4 regions of the Arthrobacter sp. NPDC057259 genome follow, and region 3 is predicted to be linked to each of the others. Evidence: riboswitches for the same ligand, from Rfam matches in the RefSeq annotation. Region 3 holds a riboswitch; each other region holds the start of a gene.

Region 1 (2,191 bases), on a different contig from region 3:
GCCGTGCCCGTGTTCGAGCGCCGCCTGGCCGCCGTCGTGCTCCTACAGTCGGCCCTGCGGCACCTGGACAACTCGGACCTGACCCGGATCGAGGGCTTCCTCCGCGGCGCGCACCTGCCCGACCTCGCGGACCCACTGGCGGTTGACGTGGTGGGGCCGCTCATCGCTGGGCTCGACGGGCAGGCCAGGACCCGCGCCGAAGCCGTCCTTGACCGGTGGCTGCGCGACCCCGACCCCTGGCTGCGCCGCGCGGCCCTGCTGGCACCGCTGCGGGAACTCCGAAAGGGCGCCGGGGACTGGGCACGGTTCCGGCGCCGGGCGGCCCTGGCCCTGGCCAACGGCACTGCGGACGGTACGGCGGACGGCGGGGCGGCGGAGATCGTGAGGGACGCCGTCGAGCGCGTCGAACGGGAAGCGGGCGGCGAAGCCTAGTGATATCCGGTGCGCGAAGCGGCGGGACTCAGGCGGGGCGGCGCTCAACGACGGCGTAGGCCTTGCCGTCCAGGAACTCCCAGTCCGTCACCACCATGAAGCCCAGCGCGTCCACCCGGTCGTTCAGCACGTGCAGGTCGAAGCCGCCGTCGCGCGGCTCGGCATCCCAGGTGGCGACGTGGATCTCCTTCCCCTCGAGAACCAGCAGCTCGGTGTTCACGTCGAAGTCTTCCTGCGGCTGATCACTCAGCTGGCAGATCGCGACACAATGGGGATTCATCGGATCCTCCGCTCGGGACATGGTGGGATCATCGTAGCCCCGCCGGGACGCCTCTGCCGTTACCTTAATGTGACATTCGGGAGGATGGCCGTTACCGTGGAAGGGTGCCCGTTGGTTTCCGAGACGGGCACCCCCGGACCGATTGCCTAACTCTGCCGCGGTCCAGGGCATCCTCGCAACCAGCTGGCAGAGACGGGGAAACCAATCGCGACCTGCCCACGGGCGGGTCTTGGGGTGAAGCCGCGCAGTGTCCGCCCAGACGGACCCGCGGCCGGGTGTCTCCCATCCGAATCCGACAGCTCACCTCGCAGGCTTTGGGAGAGGTACATCATGACTTCACGCTCTACTGACGCGCGCCCCGGCACCACCGCAACTACCGGTCGGGGTGCCGCCTTCGCCGCGGCGACCGGCACCGTGGGCCGGCAGGCCGCCGTCGTCCTCGCAGCCTCCGGCCTGGTCCTGACCAGCGGCATGGCGGCCAACGCCGCCGGCAACGTCCCCGCCGAACGGGAGTCCGCACCCGTCTCGCACGCCGACGTCGCCGGCAAGGTTACCGCCCCGGTGACCGCCGACTCCGCCGTGCAGATCAGCTTTGACCGCCCGGCCGTGGCCACCACCCCGGCGCCCGTCGTAGAGGCCCCGGCTCCGGCACCTGCCGCCGCGCCCGCCGTCGTCAAGGCCCCCGTGGCCCAGGTCCCGGCCGCCCCGGTGGCGAAGGTGACCGTCCAGGCCGCCGCACCGGCGCCGGCTCCGGCCGCCGCCCCCGCCGGTGGCGTCAACGCCGCCATGCTTTCCGCCGCGTACAGCCAGATCGGCATCACGCAGGATTGCACCGCCATGGTGGAGAAGGCGCTCGGCGCCGCAGGCATCCCGGTGGGCGACCTCGGCCCGCAGCAGTTCCTCAACTACGGCAAGGTCGTCTCCGACCCGCAGCCGGGCGACATGATCGTCCAGTCCGGCCACGTCGCCATCTACGCCGGCAACGGCCAGGCGATCAGCGGCGGCATGAACGGCTCCAACCAGACGATCGTCCACCCGCTGTCCTGGCTGACCGCCACCGGCGGCGTGACCTTCGTCCGCGCCGGGGCCTAACCCGCGCGTTCAGCAGTAACGTTCAGTAGTACCGGGCCGGCGCCCGGCAGCCCCTCACGGCTGCCGGGCGCCGGTTTCGTTGTCTGAGGTTTTGTCGTCTGCGCTCTGGTCCGCCGCGTCGGGATTCGCCGCGTACCGCAGGAGGACCACGCCGTTGCGGAACGTCCGGGTCTCCAGCAGCGTCAGGTCGGTTGGCGCGGCGGCGGCCTTGAATAGCGGCGTTCCCCGGCCCACCAGCACGGGGTGGACGTAGATCCAGTACTCGTCGATCAGCCCGAGCCGGCGGAAGGAATCGGCCAGCTCCGCCCCGCCCAGGGCCAGGTCGCCGCCGGGGGCGGCCTTGAGCGCCCGCACCTGCCCGGCGTCGACGTCGCGCACCACCGTGGT
Region 2 (2,191 bases), on a different contig from region 3:
GACACAGCAAAGGCACCGGATCTGACGAGATCCGGTGCCTTTGCTGTGTCTGCGCGAAGTGGCTGCAGCCTCTAGCGGCTTAGTACCAGTTGTTCGCGTAATGGAAGTTTAGGGCGCCGCAGGGGGAGCCGTACCGTTCCTGCACGTACTGCAGGCCCCAGTTGATCTGGGTGCGGTAGTTGGTCATGTAGTCCGCGCCGGCGCTGGCCATCTTCTCGGCCGGGAGGGACTGGACCACGCCGTAAGCACCGCTGGACGGGTTGGTGGCCGTGGTCTTCCAGTCCGATTCGCGGGTCCAGAGCTTCATCAGGCATTGCATCTCGCTCGGGGCCCAGCCGTGGGCCGGCAGCTGCGAGGCGGCGTAAGCCTGTGCGCCGGCGGGATCGTCGACGGCCACCGGCTGCGGGGCCGGGGCGGATGCCGCCGCGGGAGCCGGAGCAGCCGGTGCGGGGGCTGGGGTGGACGGAGCGGGCGTGGCCGGAGCCGGCGTCTCGGGGGTGACCTTGGAGGCCTGGGCTTCGACGCTGGCCGGTGCCGTGGCCGGGGTGTAGCTGCCGAGCCGTTCCAGGTCGGAGAGCTGCAGGGCCGGGGCCTGGGTGGCGGTCGCGGCCGGGGCGGTGGTGCCGGTGGCCTGGCCTGCGGCGCCGGCGCCCAGCAGCACGGCGGCCGCGGTCAGCGCGACGGCGGTGAGCTTGCCCTTGGAGCCAAAGCTGGCGCGGCCTCGGGTGGCCGAGCCCTGGGCCGGGTCGGCTCGGTGGCGCGCGACATCGGCCGAGGAGGTGCGTTTAACGCCTTTTAGGCGCACGGGTGCCTTGTGTTCAGTCATGTTCGCCTCTCAACGCCTACGGAGTTAGCTGTCGGGTTCGGATGAGAAATCCGGCCACTCGGATGATCAACGAGTCGGCTTAACCCCAAGGGGTGCATGGATGCAGGTGCCCGGGAACTCTGGGTTCCCCGTCTCTGCCTCAATCCATGGAATCCGGGAAGCGGCAGAGTTTGGCGTCAGACCCGGATATGCGGCCAGATCGATGGCCGCACCATAAAAACGGTACCGGACTTTCTCCCTCATGTCACATTTAGGTAACACCGCGGTGTGGCTGGTTGCCGATTTGCGGTGGGCGGGTCCCATATTTTGGGCCGTTTCGACGGTTCCCCGCACGCCCAACGCTTGGAGACGTCTACGCGGCAGGGAACCGTCGAAACGGCGGACCGTCCGGCCCGGCTACTTCGCCAGCAGGTACACCGTGGTGCCGCCGACGCTCTGGGCGGGGTAGGTGGCCGCCACCCAGTCGGCGATCCTGGCGGCGTCGTCGGATCCGCTTTCGCCCTGTATGGTGCGGCCGGCGATGAAGTAGTGGATCCGGCCGTCGGCGACGTACTGCTGGAACTGCTCGAGCGTGGGTGCGGGGTCGGTGCCGTTGAACCCGCCCACGGCCATCACGGGCAGCCGCGTGGCGAGCTGGTAACCGGCGGCGTTGTTGGACCCGACGACGGCGGCCGCCCAGGTGTAGCGGCCGGCGTCCGTTTCGAGGGCATCCACCAGGGCGGACGACGGGGTGGTCGCGCCGAGGAGCCCGCCCATACCCCCGCCCATGCCCCCGCCCTGGCCGCGGACGGTGCCGTTGGTCGGGCCGAAGGGATTGCCCTGCGCGGTGCCCATGGCTCCGCCCGTGCCGCCGAACATGGCCGGCAGGCCCGCCCGGCCGCCCGCCGCAGGCCCCGCGCTGACGATCGAGCCGGAATGCGCGGTGGCGGCGGTGGACAGCGAGTACGCCAGGGGACCGGCGAGGGCCGCGACGACGGCGAGTCCCGCCGTCGTACGTCCCAACAGCGCCGCCGTCGGGCCGCCAGGGGACAGCGGGCCAGTGGTCCCGGCGGCGGACGCGCCGGCGACCCGGGCCCGGACGGCCGGAACCATCACGCCGACGGCCGCTGCCAGCGCCACGGCCAGCACCAGCCAGCGCAGCCACGGAACGAACGCGGGCGTGCGGCCCAGCAGCTCGAAAGCCATGAAACCGGCCGGGGCCACCGCGGCGGCGAGCGTCCCGGCGGCAACGGGTTGATCCCGCCGCTGCCACAGCAGCACCGACCCCAGACCGGCCAACCCGGCGACCCCAGGGGCCAGCGCCACCATGTAATACGGGTGGATGATGCCGGCCATCAGGCTGAACGTCAGCCCGGTGACCAACAC
Region 3 (2,191 bases):
CGCCAGGGCCTCCATCTGTTCCGGGCGCACCTTCGAGGGCCCGGCGCCAAACCGGCCGTCCTTGGGAAGAAGGTTCGCGGGGATGGTGATGCTGGTGTCGCTCACAATGGCTCCAATGGTCGGCTGGGTGCGAGAGGTGGCTGGTCGGCCGGTAAGGACCGCTTCCATTCTGCCCGACGGCGGCCCCGGCACCGGAAAATGGGCTGTCACAGTCCGGTCAGGAAGCCGGCTCCAAAAATTATCCGGAGTAATTCACAATAGGCTAGGCTGTCCGGAGCGTATGGCGGATCCCGGGTGGCCGCACCCCGCACGTTGTACGGTGGAATGACGCAAGGACGGCGCTCAAGGAGCTGAGCTGGATGACGGATCTGATCGACACTACGGAGATGTATCTTCGGACCATTTTGGAGCTTGAGGAAGAGAACATCGTCGCGCTCCGGGCCCGCATTGCCGAACGACTCCGCCACTCCGGACCCACCGTCTCCCAGACCGTCGGCAGGATGGAACGCGACGGGCTGGTCGTGGTCTCCGGCGACCGCCACCTGGAGCTGACCGAGGTGGGTCGGCGGCGCGCCACCGAGGTGATGCGCAAGCACCGCCTCGCCGAACGGCTGCTGGCCGACGTGATCGGCCTGGACTGGGCCTACGTCCACGAGGAAGCCTGCCGCTGGGAGCACGTGATGAGCGAACGGGTCGAGCGCCGCATCTTCGAGATGCTGGACCACCCCACCGTCTCCCCGTACGGCAACCCCATCCCGGGCCTCGCCGAACTGGGCGGTCTGCCGACGGCGGAACAGGCCGACGGCGTCGTCAACCTCCTGGACGCCATGGCGGGATATGCCGCGGACTCCAGAATCACCGTGAGCCGGCTTGCCGAACCCATCCAGGTGGAACCCGAGCTGCTGGTGCAGCTGGACGAGGGCGGTATCCGGCCCGGGGCCACCGTCTCGCTGGAGCGGGTGGGGGAGTACATCTCCGTCCGCGTCCCCGACATTGAGGGCGCGCTCGAGCTGCCGCCCGAGGTCGCCGCCCACGTTTTCGTTACCCGCGGGTAGGGCGACGCGGAAGCATACCGTAAGTGTGCTGTTTACTAGCCCGTCTAGGAGATAACGAAATTATTACTACGGGTCTTAATCCCCTATAGTTATCGACTAGTACCGAGACTAAAGCGTTACCTGATCCGAAGCCGAGCTCTGCCAGCGGATCAGGGTGCGAATCACCTTCTGGCAGAGGCGGGGGAACCACTACCGGCCGGTAATTCCGGCCTTGGGGTGAAGTCCGCTAGCGGCAAGCGAACTCTCTGAGGACACCATTTCCGGGTGCCTCTCTGCCTGGATGCTTGCATCGGCGGACCGGGTCTATGCACTCTCTGACCCGAATCCGACAGCTAACTTCGCAGGCTTTTCAGAGAGGAACCACTTGAGCACGCAGACCGTCCGCGGGCGCCGCCGCGCCGCCGGCCCGGCTCCGGAGCCGCGCCCCGCCGTCGACGTCACCGCCCCGCGCCCCCGCGACGCGCACCGGGACGAGCGCCGCAGCCGGCGCAGCCCGCTCCGCCAGGTCGCAGACTTCGCCGCCGTCACCGGCATGGGCCAGAAGGCCGGCATGACCCTGGCCGCCGCTGGCATCGCGCTCACCGTGGCCGTCCCCGTTACCGGCCCCGCTCTGGCCGTCGACGCCCCCACCTCGGGATCTGTCTCCGCGGCGGCCCAGCCCGAGGTCAAGGCCGCCGCGGCCCAGATCGACTTCAACCGCACCGCCGTCACCACCAAGGGCGACCCGGACGGCAAGCTCAAGCAGCTGCTCAGCGCGCAATCCGTCGGCTCCATCACCCGCGCCGCATCCGCGGGGACGCTCGGCGCCCCGCTGGACACCATGATCACGGCTTCGCCCTTCGGTTACCGGATCAGCCCCATTACCGGCGCGGTGGGCGAATTCCACCGCGGCCAGGACTACGCCGCCCAGTGCGGGACGGCCGTCCATGCCGCAGCAAGCGGCACCGTAACCTTCTCCGGCTGGCACCCCTACGGGGGCGGCAACCGGATTGTGGTCGACCATGGCAATGGCCTGGAGACCACGTATAACCACTTGTCGTCATCCAGCGTCCACGTCGGCCAGAAGGTCTCCCGTGGCGATGTGATAGCGATGAGCGGAACAACCGGTGCCTCCACCGGCTGCCACCTCCACTTCG
Region 4 (2,191 bases), on a different contig from region 3:
AGCAGCCAAAATGTGGCGCGGACCGTTCGGGCGCCGGCGTGGAGCCCGAACAGTCGGCACATGGTGGCTCCTCCGTGGTTTACGCGGCGTTATGGGAGCCAGTGTACGTCCGGGCTACTGCCAGGCGCGGACGTAATCGACCAGGACCTGCGACGCCGGGCCGTAGGCCGGGTTGGTCGAGGAGGCACCGACGTTCAGGACCAGGTATTGCGGGGCGTTGCCGTCGTTGGTCGGGTAGGACTTGACCTTGACGCCGTCGAAGTAGACGTCCGAGGAGCCGGCCATCCGGTGCAGGCCGAAGGTGTGGTACTCGTTGGCCCAGTTGCCTCCCACGCCGCCCTGGTTCTGGGCGCCGCTGGTGGAGTGGTAGTTGACCGTCATCTTGGCCTTGAGGACCTCGGCGATGTCGTTCTCGCCGGTGGCGGGCCAGGACTGTCCGGTGGACCAGAATGCCGGCCAGTTGTAGAGGCCGTTGGCGTTGCCGGGGAACTTGATCCGGGCCTCGACGTAGCCGGTGGTGAACTGGTAGCCGGTGCCGGCGCCGCCGCGGGGGTTGGAGGAGACCAATGCACCGGAAGTGGCCGACGCCAGGTTCAGGACCAGGTTGCCGTTGCTGACCGAGACGTTGGCAGGGCTGGTGCTGACCTTGTTCATGGTTCCGCAGCCGGGCGCGAACCAGCAGGCGGCCCACTTGTTGGTATCCAGGCCGGCGCCGTTGAAGTCGTCGTTGAAGGCCAGGGACCAGTTGCCGGGGACACCCAGGGGAGCGGGGCCGCCGGTGGAGGCTACGGCCAGGGCGGGTGCCGGGGCGGCCTGCACGGCTGCGGGGGCGGGGGCCGCCGCCGGGGGAGCGGCCTGCGCCGGTGCGGGGGCCGCCGTCGTCGCCGGGGCGGACGGGGCTGCGGCCGCGGTGCTGGCCGGTGCGGCCGCGGTCGCCGACGGCGAGGCCGGGGCGGAAGCGGGGGCGGCCTGGGAGACCTCCGACGCCTGCGCCTGGGTCAGGCTGTTCAGGGTGGCCTGGCCGAGTGAACCGAGGCCGACGACGGCGACGGCCGCCGCGGCGGCGAGGGACAGGACGCGGGGGGACTTCAGCCGAAGGGCGGTGCGTCGAAGGGGGGAAGGAGCGGTCTGGTCACGACGGCGCGCGGGGGCGCACGTCTGATCCTGGGGTGCAGACATGGAAGGTATACCTCTCAACGCCTGCGGAGTTAGCTGTCGGGTTCGGATGAGGTCATCCGGCCGTGGGACACCACGGCTTCACCCCGAGGGCAGGCCAACGCCATACCCGGGACACTCGGGTCCCCCGCCTCTGCCTTATATCTAGCGGATCCCGGGCGCGGCAGAGCTCAGCGACGCACGGAATTGGGACCAACGTTGACGGTCCACCCGTCGACCGTACGGCATCGAGCCGGTTAATCACAATTAAGTAACGGCAGTCACCGGCCTCCGCGTGGCGGCTTGAGGTGCGACGGCGTCCGGGGGCGGGTTTAGGGAACAAAGCGGCGGTCAGGGTCCGCGGCGTCCCGGCAAGGCGGAATGCAGCAGCGGGAGCACGGAGACGGCCAGGAGCGCCGTTCCGAGCACCGGGTCGTCGTGCCGGAGGATGGCGCCGGCGATCAGCAGGGCGGCGAAGAGGACGGCGGACACCGCGCGGCGCACGGTGCGGTCCAGCCGGGCCACCTGGCGCTCCAGCCGGGGGTTGCCCACGGTCAGGGAACCCTCCTCGGCGCGCGCCGCCAGCCGGTCGAGGCGCTGCGGCAAGCGGAAGGCCACCGCCGCGGCGTCGAAGACCTGGCGGCCGGCGTCCTGCAGGAGGTTTCCGCGCTCCTCGCGCAGCAGCCGCGCCGCGTACGGCTCCACCGAGTCCCAGAGGTTGAAGCGCGGGTCGAGGGAACTGCACACCCCGGAGGTGAGCGACATCGCCCGGATGATGAGCAGGAAATTCTCCGGGACCTGGAACGGCAGCGAGCGGACCAGTTCGCCGAACTCGTTGGCGAAGGCCAGGAACTCCCGCGGGTCCACCTCGCGCAGTTCGGCGAAGCCCATGCCGCCGAAGCGGGTGAACAGCCGGGACATGGCACGCTCCAGTTCGGCGGTATCCGCCGTGGGCAGCAGCACCCCGATCTCGCCGATCGCCGAGACCAGGCCTCCGCCGTCGCGCGCGGCCGCCGCGATGAGCAGCTTCCGCAGC

What was found. A riboswitch is a leader RNA that binds a small molecule or an ion and turns the genes downstream of it on or off. The one in region 3 is predicted to bind cyclic di-AMP.
Region 1: linked by a shared signal. The riboswitch ahead of ACFUCU_RS01855 (NlpC/P60 family protein) and the one ahead of ACFUCU_RS13715 (M23 family metallopeptidase) in region 3 are both predicted to bind cyclic di-AMP.
Region 2: linked by a shared signal. The riboswitch ahead of ACFUCU_RS11870 (hypothetical protein) and the one ahead of ACFUCU_RS13715 (M23 family metallopeptidase) in region 3 are both predicted to bind cyclic di-AMP.
Region 4: linked by a shared signal. The riboswitch ahead of ACFUCU_RS03640 (family 16 glycosylhydrolase) and the one ahead of ACFUCU_RS13715 (M23 family metallopeptidase) in region 3 are both predicted to bind cyclic di-AMP.

Annotation. Positions count from the first base shown of each region.
Region 1 covers NZ_JBHUYA010000001.1:384,863-387,053, forward strand. Annotated here, with positions in the region: gene ACFUCU_RS01845 (DNA alkylation repair protein) at 1-432, shown strand, start outside; gene ACFUCU_RS01850 (hypothetical protein) at 461-733, opposite strand; cyclic di-AMP (ydaO/yuaA leader) riboswitch at 846-1,040, shown strand; gene ACFUCU_RS01855 (NlpC/P60 family protein) at 1,043-1,804, shown strand; gene ACFUCU_RS01860 (dihydrofolate reductase family protein) at 1,859-2,191, opposite strand, start outside.
Region 2 covers NZ_JBHUYA010000006.1:216,893-219,083, forward strand. Annotated here, with positions in the region: gene ACFUCU_RS11870 (hypothetical protein) at 80-826, opposite strand; cyclic di-AMP (ydaO/yuaA leader) riboswitch at 825-1,012, opposite strand; gene ACFUCU_RS11875 (ArnT family glycosyltransferase) at 1,223-2,191, opposite strand, start outside.
Region 3 covers NZ_JBHUYA010000008.1:90,853-93,043, forward strand. Annotated here, with positions in the region: gene serC (phosphoserine transaminase) at 1-105, opposite strand, end outside; gene ACFUCU_RS13710 (metal-dependent transcriptional regulator) at 360-1,055, shown strand; cyclic di-AMP (ydaO/yuaA leader) riboswitch at 1,175-1,417, shown strand; gene ACFUCU_RS13715 (M23 family metallopeptidase) at 1,420-2,191, shown strand, end outside.
Region 4 covers NZ_JBHUYA010000001.1:765,007-767,197, reverse strand. Annotated here, with positions in the region: gene ACFUCU_RS03645 (class II glutamine amidotransferase) at 1-62, opposite strand, end outside; gene ACFUCU_RS03640 (family 16 glycosylhydrolase) at 115-1,179, opposite strand; cyclic di-AMP (ydaO/yuaA leader) riboswitch at 1,186-1,336, opposite strand; gene ACFUCU_RS03635 (ABC1 kinase family protein) at 1,507-2,191, opposite strand, start outside.